One region of the Ruminococcus sp. CAG:379 genome, then DNA from elsewhere that is predicted to be linked to it. Evidence: predicted binding sites of a transcription regulator. Region 1 holds the regulator's gene; each other region holds the start of a gene.
The links. The regulator HrcA, encoded in region 1, represses chaperone genes, less so after heat shock. The targets are predictions, from matches to a motif close to TGTTAGCACTCNNNNNNNNNGAGTGCTAACA.
Positions count from the first base shown of each region.

Region 1 (5,769 bases):
CCTGGGGATGGGGGATCTCCAGATCCTCAAACAGTACCTGCCCCAACTGCTTGGGGGAGGCAATGTTGAACTGCTTCCCTGCCAGAGTGTAGATCTCCTCCTCCAGCTGCCGGATCTCTCCGGACAGCGCATCCCCGAACCGGCGCACTCCATCCTGGTCCACCAGCACCCCGGTATGCTCCATGGAGGCAAGCACCTCCACCAGGGGCAGCTCGATCTCCTCCATGAGCCGGGTCAGCCCCTCCGCCTCCAGCTTGTTCGCCAGAGCATCGCACAGCCCGGGCAGAGCGGCAATGTCCGCCGTATCCCCCATGTCTTCCTCATAGGGCAGGTGGAAGCTGCGGCACAGCGCCGGGATCTCGTAGGATGCCTTGGTGGCTTCGTGCAGGTATGCGGCAATGGCACCGTCAAAACACAGTCCCGTCAGGCTGCTGTCTGCCGCAAAGGCATACCGGTACACAGGCTTTGCGTCAAAGCTGCGCTTTTTGCAGCCGGATGCCAGAAACGCCAGGATCAGCCCCTGTTCCCGGGTGGTGCAGATGCATGTTCCCGTGTGGATATATAAGGTATCCGCCCGGAGCAGGAAATCCACCGGCTGTTCCTGGTCTGTCAAGCCGTCCAGCATGCTCCGGTCAAGGGGCTGCACTGTTTTGCACAAGGAGATCACCGGGGCATCCGGCTCTGGCTTGCTTTGTACCGGTGCAGCCTCCAGCTTCAGCTTGTCCAGCAGCTTGAACAGCTCAAGCTCCGTCAGCAGGGCGGATACACTCTCCTTGTCCGGCTCCTTCAGCCGGTACGCTGCCGGATCCTGGGGAATGGGGGCATCCTTTACGATGGTGGCAAGCCACTTGCTTTCCTCTGCGGATGCCTTCCCCCCGGACAGCTTGGCGTATGCCCCCTTGGTCAGCCCTGCCTCGTCCAGATGAGCGTACAGCTCCTCAATGGTGCCATAGGTCTGGATCAGTCCCGTGGCAGTTTTCGGGCCGATGCCCGGTACCCCCTTGATGTTGTCGGAGCTGTCCCCCATCAGCGCCTTCAGATCGATCAGCTGCACCGGGGCAAACCCATACTCCTCCCGGAATCGCTCCTCTGTATAAGGAATAGTTTCTTTGTTGGTGGCAAGATCCACCCGCACATGCTCCCCCACCAATTGGAGGCTGTCCCGGTCTCCGGTGAGAATCACGCATTCCTCCCCATGCTCCGTACAGATCCGGGCAAGGGTGCCCAGAATGTCATCCGCCTCAAAGCCCTCTGCCTCCAGCACGGTGATGCCCATGCCCCGCAGCAGCTCCTTTACCGGGGCAAGCTGCTGTGCCAGCTCCTCCGGCATGCCCTTCCGGTTGGCTTTGTAGGATGCCACCGCCTTATGCCGGAAGGTGGGACTCCGCAGGTCAAACGCCACCGCCACCCCATCCGGCTGCACCTGTGCCGCCTCCTTCAGGTAGATGTTGAAAAACCCGAACAGGGCGTTGGTGGGCACACCCTTGCTGCTTGTGAGCATACGGATGCCGTAAAACGCCCGGTTCAGGATGCTGTTGCCGTCAATTGCCAGCAGAGTCATAGACTGTTCCTCCATCGATTTTTCTATTATTTATATTTATAGTATACCACAAGGGCGCCCCATTTGTCCATAAAAAAAGACAGAAGCCCGGCTCCTGTCTATATGTCGCTGTCCTGACCGGTGAGGGCATCCTCAAAGGCCTGGTACAGGATCTGCATTTGTTCAAACAGCTGCTTGTACGCCTGCTCTCCGATCCGCTCCATCACCGACAGCCCGATTCGCCGCCGTGCCTGCAATGCCCGGTCGTACAACTGCCTGCCCGCCTTGGTCATGGTGATATAAGTGATCCGCCGGTCGGTAATGTCGCTGACCCGGGAGACGGCGCACTTTTCCTCCAGGGATTTCAGCAGCTTGGACACTGCCGGGGTGGTGACCTCCAGGGCGGCGGCAAGCTCCGAGATCTTTACGGCGCCGCTGGGGCTTTTTGCGATCAGATGCAGCAGCATGAACTCCGGCCGGGGCAGCCCCTCCACCTTATAGCGGGCGTTGAGCTTGTTGAACCGATCCAGTACGGCGATCCACTCCACCTCCAGGGACTCTACCTCCACAGGGCTGCACCTGCCTTTCTGCTTTATAATAGTACATTGCCGGATGGGTTCCGGGTTCAGTTCCTTTAATCGTACCATATCCCCCCTGATTTGTCAATGCGGCAGGAGCAAAAACAACAAACATGCACAAAAAATAAGATATTATTTGTGCAAAACGCTGAAAATGCAAAAACCACTTGACAACATGGTACGGGCGTGGTATCTTATATTTAGCACTCGGAGAGATAGAGTGCTAACAGAGCATCCGGACGGGTGCTAACTTGAAAGAAGGAGTGAGGCTATGGACGACCGCAAGCTGAAAATTCTGGCTGCTGTCGTGGATGAATATGTGCAGACCGGCGAGCCCGTCGGTTCCAAGACCATCGCTGCACTGCCTCATATCAATGTTTCTGCGGCAACGGTGCGCAACGACATGGCGGTACTGGAGCAGTTAGGACTGCTGGAACAGCCCCACACCTCCGCCGGCAGGATCCCCACCTTCAACGGCTATCGGCTCTACATCGACAAGCTGATGACCACCGAGACGCTTTCCGAAAAGGAGCGGCAGCGGCTGGACGATATGCTGGAGGCGCAGGGTGCTCTGACCGAGGAGCTGCTGATCCAGAGCGCAGGCACAGCCCTTGCGGAGCTGACCAAATGCGCAGCGGTAGTGACAAATGCAGCACCGAAGTTTTCCATCATCTCCAAGGTGGAGGTGATCCCCACCGGCAAGCGGCTGTATGTGATCCTGCTGATTACATCCAACGGCAGCATCAAAAACAAAGCCTGTCGGCTGGAGTTTGATCTGAGCAATGAGCAGCTTGAATTTTTCACACATTATATGGAGGAGAACCTGGAGGGCGTATCCGTTGAGGATCTGTCCGAACAGCGGCTCCAGGATCTGATCGCCGCACTGGGCGCATATATGACCACCCTTTCCCCTTTGGTACAGGGACTGTATGAATTGTCCCGGGATCTGAAGCAGAAGGAAGTCACCGTCAGCGGCGCACGGAACCTTTTAACCTGCAGCGAGCTTGAAAAAATGGATATCGTCCAGTTCATGGAGCACACGGACACCGTGATTCCTCTGCTGGATGACGCATTCAGCGGCGTGCAGGTGCTCTTCAGCCAGGAGAGCAATCATTTCGTCATCGGCAATTCCAGTATGATCGTATCCAAGTACCAGAAGGGCAATCAGCCTGCCGGTGCGCTGGGGGTCATCGGGCCGATGCGGATCAATTACGCAAAGATCATTCCCTATATTGAATATTTCACACAAAAGCTGACGGATCTCATTTCCGATGAGGATGAACATGAGCCGGGACAGCATTAGAACAGAAGGGGTGCAACCGATGAAAAAAGAACAGGATCTGACCGAGGAAACCACCGCCGGACAGGAGCCGGAGGAGGCTGCAAAGGCAACGGAGCCGGAGGCTGCGCAGGAGGCGGAATCCGCTTCCCAGCCGGAACAGGCAGAGCAGCCGGAGATCAAGCAGACCAGGACGGAACCGGATCCGGCGGAGCAGCTGGCGGCGGAAAAGGACAAGTACCTGCGGCTGTACGCCGAATACGACAACTACCGCAAGCGCACCGCAAAGGAAAAGACCGAGACCTATTCCCATGCCACTGCTGCAGCGGTGGAAACCCTGCTGCCGGCGCTGGACAGCTTTTCCCTGGCGCTGGAGGCTGCTTGTACGGATGAAGCCTACAAGACCGGCATGGAAAAGATCTATACACAGCTTAACGAGGCGCTCAAGAAGCTGGGCGTCCGGGAAATGGAAGCCCTGGGAACTCCCTTTGATCCGAATTTCCACCACGCCATCAAGCAGGCGGCGGATACGGAATACGAAGAAGGCATGGTGTGTCAGGTATTCCAGAAGGGCTATCTGATCGGGGATCGGGTGATCCGCCACGCAATGGTGGCAGTTGCCCAGTAGCCCCCGGATGAAACATCCAAAACCGAGTAAACTATCTTTATCAGAACAGAAAGCATAGAGAGGAAGATTTATTATGGCAAAAATTATTGGTATCGACCTTGGTACAACCAACTCCTGCGTAGCCGTTATGGAAGGCGGCAATGCAGTGGTAATCCCCAACGCTGAGGGTGCAAGAACCACCCCGTCCGTTGTGGCATTCTCCAAGAACGGCGAGCGTCTGGTAGGTCAGGTGGCAAAGCGCCAGGCTATCACCAACCCGGATAAGACCGTAAGCTCCATCAAGCGTCACATGGGCTCCAACTACAAGGTAGAGATCGAGGGCAAGTCCTACACGCCCCAGGAGATCTCCGCTATGATCCTGCAAAAGCTGAAGGCAGACGCTGAGGCATACCTGGGCGAGAAGGTTTCCGAGGCGGTTATCACCGTTCCCGCATACTTCACCGACAGCCAGCGTCAGGCAACCAAGGACGCAGGTCAGATCGCAGGGCTGACCGTCAAGAGAATCATCAACGAGCCTACTGCTGCGGCTCTGTCCTACGGCATCGACAAGGAAGATGAGCAGAAGATCATGGTATTCGACCTGGGCGGCGGTACCTTCGATGTATCCATCATCGACATGGGCGACGGGGTTACAGAGGTTCTGGCAACTGCCGGCAACAACCACCTGGGCGGCGATGACTTTGACCAGCGGATCATTGACTGGATGACCTCCGAGTTCAAGAAGGCAGAGGGCATTGACCTGACCGGCGACAAGATGGCAATGCAGAGACTGAAGGAAGCCGCAGAGAAGGCAAAGATCGAGCTGTCCTCCACACCTTCCTCCAACATCAATCTGCCCTTCATTACCGCAGACGCAACCGGCCCGAAGCATCTGGATCTGACCCTGTCCCAGGCAAAGTTCAATGAGCTGACTGCGGATCTGGTACAGGCAACCATGGGCCCGGTAGATCAGGCGCTGCATGACAGCGGTCTGAAGGCCTCCGACCTGGATAAGGTGCTGCTGGTAGGCGGCTCCTCCAGAATCCCGGCGGTGCAGGAAGCTGTAAAGCAGAAGATCGGCAAGGAACCCTTCAAGGGCATCAACCCGGATGAGTGTGTAGCACTGGGTGCAGCATACCAGGGCGGCGTCCTGGGCGGCGACGTAAAGGAAGGTCTGCTGCTGCTGGATGTTACTCCGCTTTCTCTGGGTATTGAAACTGCCGGCGGCGTATGCACCAAGATGATCCCCAGAAACACCACCATCCCCACCAAGAAGACCCAGGTGTTCTCCACCTATGCAGACAATCAGCCTGCGGTGGATATCAACGTACTCCAGGGCGAGCGTGAATTCGCACGGGACAACAAGCAGCTGGGCACCTTCCGTCTGGATGGCATTGCACCGGCGCCCCGTGGTATCCCCCAGATCGAGGTAACCTTTGATATCGATGCAAACGGCATCGTACACGTTTCCGCAAAGGATCTTGGCACCGGCAAGGAGCAGAATATCTCCATCACCGCTTCCACCAACATGAGCGAGGCTGACATTGACAAGGCTGTCAAGGACGCTGAGAAGTATGCGGAGGAGGACAAGAAGCGCCGTGAGGCAGTGGATGCCAAGAACAACGGCGAGAACCTGGTGTTCCAGTGCGAGAAGGCAATGACCGACTTCGGCGACAAGGTAACCGATGCGGACAAGGCGCCCATCACCGAAAAGTGCAATGCACTGAAGGAAGCCCTCAAGACTGACAATACCGAGGAGATCAAG
Region 1 is NZ_FR894832.1:1,628-7,396, reverse strand. It holds gene polA (DNA polymerase I) at 1-1,561, opposite strand, end outside; gene QVO51_RS02135 (MarR family winged helix-turn-helix transcriptional regulator) at 1,660-2,187, opposite strand; gene hrcA (heat-inducible transcriptional repressor HrcA) at 2,390-3,421, shown strand; gene grpE (nucleotide exchange factor GrpE) at 3,441-4,025, shown strand; gene dnaK (molecular chaperone DnaK) at 4,099-5,769, shown strand, end outside.

Region 2 (5,769 bases), on a different contig from region 1:
CCGGATGCTGACATCACGATCAACTTGAATAGTTGTAGTGTGATTCGGGACACAGGTAGGTATGATGATGCCCTATTTGACATCCGGCAGGGTAAACTGCGAATTTTCAGCACACAGCTGACAGGCATTCCAGTAAATGACTACAATATGCAATTTCGTAGTTTGGCCCGTACATCCTGCTTGTTCCGGGTTGGGGAAAATGGTACTCTGCGCCTGACGAATGTGAGCGGTTTTACGCCCTACGAAGGTATGGCTTACGGGCAACCCATGGTCATTTCCGAAGGAAATCTGCAGATCGATGGGGGATATTACTGCAATATGATTGATTCGTTCTCGTCCAGTGGAAGCACCCGTGGAGCAGCAATTCTGATTGACGGTGGCACAGCTGTTATCAATGGCGGCAGATATGCAGGCACGGCTTGTGGCATTGCTGTACGGAATGATGCACAGCTAACAGTTAACAACGGATATATTGGCAGTTGGGATAACGGATTGTACATTGGAGACAATGCGAGTGCAGTGATTCATGACGGCGAGTTCGACCGCTACGAAAAAACATCTTCTTCTTCAAAATCCCAGAATTGTGCCGTTATGATGAACAGCACTGGTGATCTGACCATATATGGCGGTAGCTTTTACGGAGCAAAGCAGGGCTTGTTCCTGCAATCAGCCGGACAGGTTACTATTTGGAACGGTTCTTTCAAAAGCAGGAATCCCAGAGAAGCCCAACAGGGGGCAATGGTGATTTCTGATATGGAAAACATGAATATCACAGTCTACAACGGGACATTTTCTGGGACAACCGGAATACGGTCCAACGTAAAGTTTCCGTTGAAAGACATTCTTCCGGACAAGAACAGCAATGGCATGAGGGCCACGGGTAATGGTGTGGTGATTGATCTCAACACAGAAGCATTCATATTTGGCGAAAACCGCCTGACGATTGAAAAATCAGTTCCTATAATCACGAAACAACCTCAGAATGTAACTTTGATTTCGGGCAATGATGCAAGGTTCTCTGTAGAAGCAATTGGTGCCGTGCGTTATGAATGGGAAATATTTGATGTAGAAGATGAAACGCAGCAGCCCTATTCCAGAGAAACTGTATTGGCACACTGCTCTGGCGTCAACAGCTTTGAAGAAAGTACATTTCAGATTTATGGTGTCAGTTCCTGGTTTTTGAACAAAGCGGTACATGTATGGATCAAAGGCAAGGATGGCGGTGTCACCTCTCACACAGCATATTTTAACATTATTGTCAAACCGCCGGCAGAATCATCTCAGCTTAAAAATGTGATTGTTGCGCCTGGCGGCACTACGTCTTTTACTTATGAAACTTTGTATGCAGATGAATTTCGCTGGTCTTTTACCAATTATGAATGGGATCAGATAGATAATGAAGAACTGTTGGAATATAAAAGCAACGGTCGCACATTGACGCTGTACAATGTTTCTGAGTTTTGGGACGGAGAAACTGTTTATTGTGATGCACTCAATGAATTGGGGTACATCACCTCGGATAAAGCAGTTATCACCGTAGGTGTTGCAGGAGACGTGAACGAGGACGGAGCAGTAACTGTTGCGGATCTGCTGATGCTGCAAAGATGGCTCATTCAGTCTGGCACTGTCACCAATGGACGGCTTGGAGATCTGGACGGCAACGGTACTCTGAATGGTACTGACCTGTATCGACTCAAGCGCATGCTGCTGATTGATGCATAACAACAAGAATCCCTCTGACAGGATCCTGCCAGAGGGATTTGTGCGCATAGAAAGATTTTTATTTGAAGCAAAGCTTCTGTACAATGGTCATGACGTCATCCGCTGTGACCAGGTTGTCCTGGTTGATGTCGGCGTTCTGTGCACCGGGAACCAGCGGCGTGACAGCTGCATCCTCTGCGACCATGCGGCTGATCAGCACGGCGTCCTTAATGTTCACTGCGTCATCCAGGTTTACGTCGCCAAGCAGAGTGACCGCAGGAGCCGGCTTAGTGGCTGCATTCAAAAGATCCGGTGCATTCCGTGCAGCTAGATCCCGGTAGTAGTCAATGGAAAGATGAGTCCCATCGGGCGAAGTATACATATCGAAATAATCGATGGTTTGGATGTAATCGTGATATTCTACATCCAGATTATGTTCCTGGATATAATCCCGGAACATATCCACCATGGAAACAATATTGTATTCACCGTTTAAGAACCCGAAGTTGAAAGCAGACTGCAAAAGCGGAAGATCTTCTGTAGGAATGTCATCGGCGAAAACAACGTTGTGCGTATTTGCCTCGATCACAGACGAGCATATAAACATTCGTGTTCGGAATATAGACCAGGAATGGAATGTGGTATCGGACATGAAGACCGGAGAGTCCGGCATATCGACTTCAATCAGTCCATAAACTCTGGAACCGATTTCACCGCTGAATGCATAGCTGCTGATGTATTCCAGGCTTTCCGGTAACGTAAGAACATGGTTCTGTTGCTGTGCATTGACAATGGAGAATCCATTTTCTGCAAACGCCATGTAACCGATAAAGACGACGTTTTTCGGCAGATTGATGCGATACGGAGCTTTCTCTGCTTTTGTCATAGAACGGCTGGTTTTAAAGTCACAGAAAACATTGTAAAAGGCATAATCTGAAATAATTTCAATGGAGTCCGGCAGAATAATTTCCCGGAGTTCCGGCAAGGTGCGATACAGCTCTTGGAATGCATTGGATCCAATCACTTTGACGGGCTTATTGTGGATTTCCTCCGGAATTGTTAGAACTGTAGCGTCCAAAGGGAACACATCAAAGTCCAGACCGGTGATACACACTGAACCATCAGCCAGTTCATCATAGCAAATCCCATTTTCCACGCCGGAGGCGATGGTTTCGCTGATATTTGCTCCGGCATCCTTAATCTCGAAAGCAGCCCATTTTTCATTGCCTCCAATTGTGACCTGATCGGTGATGTTGCAGCGGTATCCGTATTTTTCAATCAGCTGCTCTTTCGTTAAATTCCCGGCGGAAGCGGATAAAGCTCCGCAGGAGAGCGTTGCCAGGGCGCTAAGAAGGGCAATTGCGGATTTTACACGTTTTTTCATATATTAAGACCTCCAATCTACAGTTCGGGTGTGGTCTTCAGCGGTCCAATAGAAGCATGAAATCATGTGCGCCAGATATCTGTTGATGTCATCGATATCGTTCTACTTCAGACAAATAGATCACCCTTTTGTTTGGGTTTGCGCTTACTATTCTTTTGGTACCACCCCCTATATTTAGGTCGTGTTGACACTAAGCCTAACAACGCATCTTTTCGGCAAAATTTCACGCATTCTGCGTTAAAAAGTCTTGACAGGCGACAGCCTGCCTGCGACTTTTTGCCTTGTCTACGTAAAATTTATGCTCGAAAATCTGCATATTATCTTAGTGTCAACACTCCCTAGAACAGAAAAGATCCGGATAGAATTCTGATCCTTTCTTTACTCTCCATTATATCCCTTGACTCAAAATTTGTCAAGGGATATTCTGAAAAAAATTTCCGGTACAAGTGAAAAACTGTTCAGAAAAGAGTACGCCCGGAATTGGAATGAAATGTTCAGCCTGGTAATGCAGGGTTATGCTTTGGCGGATGAACCTACCGGTAAACTGCGCACCAAGGCTGCAACGTCTTGCTGTGATGCCATTCATGTGACAATTCTGTGAAAAAATGAAAACTGTGTGAAAATTAGCACTCTCTACTTGACAGTGCTAATCCTCCGTGCTATACTATAAACAGAACAAAGGAACAGAGCAGCACCAAAGGATTCCGGTGCTGAACCTCCGTGCCCTTGCTCAGTATCATAAAAGCATGTGATGAGTATAAGGAGGACTGACCTATGTTGTATCCTAGCATTTTTGGTGAAAACTTGTTCGATGATTTCTTCAGATTCCCTGACTTTGGCAGAGATGTGGAGAAGAAGCTCTACGGCAAGCACGCTGCACAGGTTATGAAAACCGATGTGCATGAGCACGATGACCACTATGAAATCGTGATCGATCTGCCGGGCTTCAAGAAGGATCAGATCAATCTGGAGCTGCGGGATGGGTATTTGACCGTCAGTGCTGCAAAGGGCCTTGACAAGGACGAAAAAACCAAAGAAGGCAAAATGATCCGTCAGGAGCGCTACGCAGGTGCTATGCAGAGAAGCTTTTATGTGGGCGATGCTGTGAAGGAAGCGGATGTAAAGGCAAAGTTTGAGGACGGTGTTCTGCATATCACCGTGCCGAAGGCAGAGCCCAAGAAAGTGGAGGGTCACAAGTATATCGCCATTGAGGGATAATGCCCCGCTGAATTTTGACTTCTGAAATAAGAATCCCCGAAGTTGTTCGATGGAACGGCTTCGGGGATTTTTTGTAGAGTGACGCTGTGAAAACAATGTGCGGCATTCCATGCACCGACAGACATTCTATTTTAGTGAGAATACAGATTCTCAATCCGTATCCTGTTGCATGCTTGACAGGAACATGTTGAACAAATATAATGAGAGCAACATCGCACAAAGATTGTAGCGCGGGCATTGGAACGGCGCTTTCTGCGTTGCTTTCTTGTGCTGATCCAGTGGAAATGCCGCAAAACCGGCATTTGCGGCACATATACACTTCGACATGGCTTCATATGAAAAATTAGTGATTGCATATTCTGTCGAAGTGTGTTATAATATTCACGATATGTATTATTGGGAAGGTGTGTACTTATGAACAAAATCTCCATCATCGGAACCGGCAGCGTTGGTTCCACCATTGCGTACTCTCTGGCCATTATGGGAATGGCGTCCGAAATCGTCATGATTGATATCAACAGCGAAAAGGCTCTGGGCGAAGCGCTGGATATCAGACAGGGCACCCCCTTCTGCAGCCCCTGCTCCATTTACGCAGGCAGCTATGTGGATGCAGAGGATTCGGACATTGTGATCCTGACATCCGGTATTGCAAGAAAGCCTGGTCAGTCCCGTCTGGAGCTGGCGCAGACCAATGTCAACATTACCAAGAGCATTATCCCGGAAATCACCAGACATGCACCCAACGCTACTTATATTATAGTAAGTAATCCGGTAGATATTCTGACCTACACATTCCACAAGTTCTCCGACCTGCCGGAAAACCGGATCATCGGTTCGGGTACGATTCTGGATACTGCCCGTCTGCGTGCAAGACTGTCTGAGTACTACAACATCAGCCAGAGCAATGTACACGCATATGTATTCGGTGAGCATGGGGACTCCTCCTTCATTCCCTGGTCTGTAGCCAACATTTCCAACGTGCCGATCCTGGAGTGCGACAAGCTGATCACCACACCCGGCATCGAAAAGCCCAAGCTGGATTTTGTGGACATTGAGCAGTATGTCAGAAAGTCCGGTGGCAGAGTCATTGCCCGGAAGGGTGCCACCTTCTATGCGGTTTCTATTTCCGTATGCCACATCTGCAAGTGCCTGCTGGGCGGCGTGGATACCACAATGACTGTTTCCAGCATGATGCACGGGGAATATGGCATTGATGATGTCTGTCTGAGTACGCTGAATCTGGTAGGCGACGATGGGATTCGTGGAAAGGTGAATGTGCCTTTGACTGACGAGGAAGTTGCAAAGCTGCGGCTGAGTGCGGATACGCTGAGGGATGTAATTAAGAATCTGGAAATTTAAGATAAAGGTGGTATTTTCACGATGGAATATCGGATTGAACACGATTCTATGGGCGAAATGAAGGTTCCGGCTGATCGGCTTTGGGCTGCACAGACCCAGCGGAGTCA
Region 2 is NZ_FR894884.1:8,788-14,556, reverse strand. It holds gene QVO51_RS05230 (dockerin type I repeat-containing protein) at 1-1,722, shown strand, start outside; gene QVO51_RS05225 (leucine-rich repeat protein) at 1,781-3,085, opposite strand; gene QVO51_RS05220 (Hsp20/alpha crystallin family protein) at 3,860-4,303, shown strand; gene QVO51_RS05215 (L-lactate dehydrogenase) at 4,718-5,662, shown strand; gene fumC (class II fumarate hydratase) at 5,684-5,769, shown strand, end outside.
Region 2: the regulator HrcA is predicted to act here: its motif matches at 3,707-3,737, upstream of QVO51_RS05220 (Hsp20/alpha crystallin family protein).

Region 3 (5,769 bases), on a different contig from region 1:
GGGACAGTCCTCCAGACCGCAGACCTGGATCTGCCGGGCTTCGATCTTCTGCTCAAACATAAATAACGTGGAAATCAGCAGACCGGTCAGTTCCACCGGCACCAGCTTCAGCTCCATGCCCCCCTCCTCAAACTTGGAGATGTTCAGCATGGAGCTGACCAGCCGGGACAGGCGCTTCACCTCTCCCGAGATCCGCCGCAGATAGCCCTGCTGCTGCTCCGGAGGAATGGTACCATCCAGAATTCCGTCCACAAAGCCACTAATCGTGGTCATAGGGGTGCGCAGCTCGTGGGACACGTTGGACACGAAGCTTTTCCGGTTCTTCTCGTTGGAATCGATAAAGTCCGCCATCCGCCCCATGGTCATGGCAAGATAGGTCAGCTCTCCTGCGTCCGCCACATCCGGCTTGAAGGAAAAATCCCCGTCCGCATAGCGTTCTGCGGCCTTGGTGATCTCCTTCACCGGTTTCAGCATATGCCGGGTATTGAAGTAAAAGACGATGGCTGCAAGAACCGTCACTGCCATCAGACCGATCACCAGCACGAAGAACAGCTCCTTGGAAAAGCCGGTCAGTTGCTCCGCCGGATACACCAGCGCCAGATATGCTCCATGCTCCTGATCCGTATCATACAGCTGGAAATGCTCAATATAGCACACGCTAAGCTCCTGGGTCAGACCCGTGAACTGATTGACCTGGAAGGTGGGCTTGCGCTGCACGGAGTTCATCAGAGAGTCACTGAGCCGGATAGAGCCGTCCGCATAATCCGAGCGCAGCAGACACGAACCGTTTTCGTCAAACAGATAGCAGGATACATTATAGGTCAGAGCATAGTAGGAAAACTGGGAGTGGATCTGGGGGGTATCCACACTGCCGTACCGGCTATAATTTTCCCGGGTCTCCGTGATCATCAGATGCGCCATATTGGCTGCCTGCTCCCGCTTTTCATCCTCATATCTGCCATCCGCCCACAGAAGCACCAGGCTTCCCAGCAGGGCGGCAAAGAAAAAGGTAATGATCGTCCCCAGGTAGAAATACCGGGAGAAAATGCTTTTCTTCATTGCATCAACCGCCTATGCTCTTTCCATGTCCAAAGGGAAATGAACACCGCACAAAGCACACCCAATGGCTTTGTACGTCCATTCGGCACACACGCTTTGTGCGGTGTTTCCTTAGTCTTCTTCGTCCGTCTCAAATTTATAGCCTACGCCCCAGACGGTTTTCAGCTCCCACTTGTCCGAAACACCCTCCAGCTTTTCACGCAGCCGCTTGATGTGTACGTCAATGGTACGGGAATCTCCGTAGTACTCAAAGCCCCATACCTCATCCAGCAGCTGATCCCGGGTGTATACCCGGTTGGGGTTGGACGCCAGGTAGAACAGCAGCTCCAGCTCCTTGGGGGGAGCGTCCACAACCTTGCCGTCCACCTTCAGCTCATACCGGGTCATGTTCACAGAAAGCTTGTCATAGCGAACCTCCCGGACCTCCATTTCCGCCGGAGACTGACCGGTGCGGCGCACCACCGCCTTGATCCGGGCGATGACCTCCTTGCTGTCAAAGGGCTTGACGATATAGTCGTCCGCCCCAAGCTCCAGACCCAGTACCTTATCAAAGGTATCGCTCTTGGCGGTGATCATCAGGATCGGGATATTGGACTTTTTCCGGATCTCCCGGCAGACCTGCCAGCCGTCCAGTCCGGGAAGCATTACGTCCAGCAGAACGATGTCCGGCTTTAAGGCGTTGAACTTGACCACAGCTTCCTCCCCGTCGTGGGACAGGATCACGCTGTAGCCCTCCTTCTCCAGGTAGAGCCGCAGCAGGTCGCAGATATTTTTATCATCATCCACAATTAAAACTTTATCCAGTGCCATATTTTCCTCTTTTCCGCACAATTCGTGCTTCGGGATTCCTTTTTATTATACAATATATAACGCAATTCATATACGCATAAATTGTGTCTGGTGTATGAACAAATCGTAAACAGTCCCATAGAGATTGGCAAATGCCTTGAGATGCCAAAAGTATGTATTTGTACATTCTGCACAATGTAATTTATTTTTCTTCGTGTATACTGTGGAATCCTACAAAAATAATAGAAATGCGCAAAAACCCCTTGATTTTTTATAGGAAGTTGGTAAAATAGGTATTAGCACTCGGACAGTTTGAGTGCTAATACAACGCAAGCGCAAGTACAGCAAGTACAGGAGGAATGAACAATGACTATCAAACCATTGGCAGACAGAGTTGTCATTAAAATGATGGAAGCAGAGGAAACCACCAAGGGCGGCATCATTCTTGCAGCGTCCGCACAGGAAAAGCCTCAGGTTGCTGAGATCGTAGCAGTCGGCCCCGGCGGCGTGGTAGACGGCAAGGAAGTAAAAATGTACTTGAAGGTGGGCGACAAGGTGCTGCTGAGCAAGTATGCAGGCACCGAGGTCAAGCTGGACGGAGAGGATTACACCATCCTGCGTCAGAGCGACATTCTCGCAATTGTAGAATAAATCAGATCATACCAAAAGGAGATTGAGGAACATGGCTAAGCAGATCAAGTACGGCGAAGAAGCAAGAAAGGCACTCCAGGCAGGCATCGACAGCCTGGCGGATACGGTCAAGATCACACTGGGCCCCAAGGGCAGAAACGTGGTTCTGGACAAGAAGTTCGGCGCTCCGCTGATCACCAATGACGGCGTGACCATTGCAAAGGAGGTCGAGCTGGAGGATCCCTTTGAGAACATGGGCGCACAGCTGGTCAAGGAGGTTGCAACCAAGACCAATGACGCTGCCGGCGACGGCACCACCACTGCCACCCTGCTGGCACAGGCAATGGTTCGGGAAGGCATGAAGAACATCGCAGCAGGCGCAAATCCCATGATCGTCAAGAAGGGCATCCAGAAGGCTGTTGACGCAGCAGTCAACGCCATCAAGGCAAACTCCAAGCCGGTAGAGGGCAGCGCAGACATCGCAAGAGTCGGCACCGTATCCTCCGCAGACGAGAACGTGGGCAAGCTGATTGCCGAGGCAATGGAGAAGGTTTCCACCGACGGTGTCATCACCCTGGAGGAAAGCAAGACCGCAGAAACCTACAGCGAGGTCGTTGAGGGCATGCAGTTTGACCGGGGCTACATCTCCCCCTATATGGTCACTGACGCAGACAAGATGGAAGCAGTTTACGATGACGCTTACATTCTGATTACCGATAAGAAGATTTCCTCCATCCAGGAGATCCTGCCTCTGCTGGAGCAGGTCGTACAGGCTGGCAAGAAGCTGGTCATCATTGCAGAGGATATGGAGGGCGAAGCGCTCACCACCATCATCCTCAACAACCTGAGAGGCACCTTCAAGTGTGCTGCTGTCAAGGCACCGGGCTTTGGCGACAGAAGAAAGGAAATGCTGAAGGATATCGCCATCCTCACCGGCGGTGAGGTTATCACCTCCGAGCTGGGTCTGGAGCTGAAGGATACCACCATTGCACAGCTTGGCCGTGCAAAGCAGGTAGTCATCCAGAAGGAGAACACCATCATCGTGGACGGCGCAGGGGCATCCGAGGAGATCAAGGCTCGCATCAGCCAGATCCGCAGCCAGATCGAGACTGCAACCTCCGATTTTGACAAGGAAAAGCTCCAGGAGCGTCTGGCAAAGCTGTCCGGCGGCGTAGCTGTCATCAAGGTGGGCGCTGCAACCGAGATCGAGATGAAGGAAAAGAAGCTGAGAATCGAAGACGCTCTGGCTGCTACCAAGGCTGCTGTTGAGGAAGGCATCGTTGCCGGCGGCGGCACAGCCCTCATCAATGCGATTCCGGCAGTGGAAAAGCTGCTGCCCAGCCTGGACGGGGACGAAAAGACCGGTGCAAAGATCATCCTCAAGGCACTGGAGGAACCGGTTCGCCAGATCGCACGGAATGCCGGTCTGGAAGGCAGCGTCATCATCGACAAGATCCGCCGCTCCAGAAAGGTTGGCTACGGCTTTGACGCATACAACGAAACCTATGTGGATATGATCCCTGCCGGCATCGTAGATCCGACAAAGGTAACCCGTTCCGCATTGCAGAATGCAGCATCCGTTGCAGCAATGGTTCTGACCACTGAGAGTCTGGTTGCAGACATCAAGGAGGAGAATGCAGCAGCTGCTCCCGCAATGCCCGCAGGCGGCATGGGCTTCTAAGTCCGCTGTCTCACCTTATAAGCATCTAAGCATCATAAAACCGCCTTCGGCAACCCAAATGCCGGAGGCGGTTTTTGTTTGGGGACTGTACTATGCGCCGAACATTTCCGCAGGATATGGAGCATGCCACCATGGGGGAACACCACCATGGTTCAGAAGTCTGCACGCAGCTCCCGCAGGCATACCTGCGCCAGCTCCAGTAGCTGCGCCCGGTCGTTGCTTGCCCGTTCCGCCACCACTGCGTCCAGCAGCATTTGCAAAACCTGTCCGATCTGCCTGCCCTGCGCCCCGATGGCTGCCAGATCCCTGCCGTTCACCGCCAGCTGCTTTAAGGTCAGGCACGCCCCTGCATCCAGCAGGGCTCTGGCGTAATCCGCCGTCTCCAGCAGTCCCGGCAGCTCCTCCAGGCAAAAGGGCTGCTTGGCAGAATTGTCCGCACACATCACCTCAATGAGCCGGAAGAACTGCTCTGCCCCCAATCTGGACAGCGCATGCCGGACGGAAGCCCGACTCCGCAGCTTTTCCGCATGCCAGGCGATCAGCTCCGTGACCTGTTCACAGGTGTGCTTGTCATACCGGAGCCGGGGCAGGATCTTTGCTGCCAGAACTGCACCTCTTGGAGCATGCCCCTTGAAATGCCCGGTGCCGTCCGGATCCAGGGTAAAGCAGTCCGGCTTTCCCACATCATGCAGCAGCATGGTGAGCCGCAGCAGGGGATCCCTGGGCGCCGCTCCCACCGTATGGGCAACGTGGGTCCACACATCGTAACAGTGATACCGGCTGTGCTGGGCAAAGCCAAGACAGGGGGCAAGCTCCGGAATGGGCACAAACACCACATCCCCGTACCGGCACAGAATTTCCGTCACATGCTCCCCCATCAGCAGCTTATCCAGTTCTGACCGGATCCGCTCGGCGGAAACCAGCTCCAGCCGCTGTTTCATGCTGTGTACGGCGGCGGCAGTTTCCGGCTCCACGGCAAAGCCCAGCACGGAGGCAAACCGGATGCACCGAAGGATCCGCAAAGCATCCTCCGTAAAGCGGCGTTCCGGCTCCCCCACGCAGCGGAGTATACCCCGTTTCAGGTCATCCCGCCCGCCAAAGGGATCCGTCAGACCCAGCCGGGGGTGGTATGCCATAGCATTGACGGTGAAATCCCGGCGGGCAAGATCCTCCTCCAGGGTGGGGGTGAAGCGCACCGAGTCCGGGTGCCGTCCGTCGGAATAGGTGCCGTCCACCCGGTAGGTGGTGCATTCCAGGGACATGCCCTCCAGCAAAATGGTAAGGGTGCCATGGGCAATGCCGGTTTCAATGGTGCGGCAGGATGCAAATACCTGCTGCATCTGCTCCGGCAGAGCGTTGGTGGTCAGATCATAATCCGACGGGGTACGCCCCAGCAGCATGTCCCGGACACATCCTCCCACAATGTGGCAGGCATAGCCCGCCTGCTCCAGCAGCTCCATGGCGGTCAGCACCTGGGGCGGCAATGCGTGCATCCGAATCCCTCCTTCCCTGATTTTCGTCTGTTTCTATTGTACAATACTTCTGTGAAAGAATCAACCCCGCAATTTAACCGCCTTTTTGGTTGGCTATCATACAATTTTCACATTTCG
Region 3 is NZ_FR894923.1:36,718-42,486, reverse strand. It holds gene QVO51_RS09730 (sensor histidine kinase) at 1-1,059, opposite strand, end outside; gene QVO51_RS09725 (response regulator transcription factor) at 1,171-1,869, opposite strand; gene QVO51_RS09720 (co-chaperone GroES) at 2,215-2,499, shown strand; gene groL (chaperonin GroEL) at 2,531-4,159, shown strand; gene QVO51_RS09710 (CCA tRNA nucleotidyltransferase) at 4,312-5,652, opposite strand.
Region 3: the regulator HrcA is predicted to act here: its motif matches at 2,143-2,173, upstream of QVO51_RS09720 (co-chaperone GroES).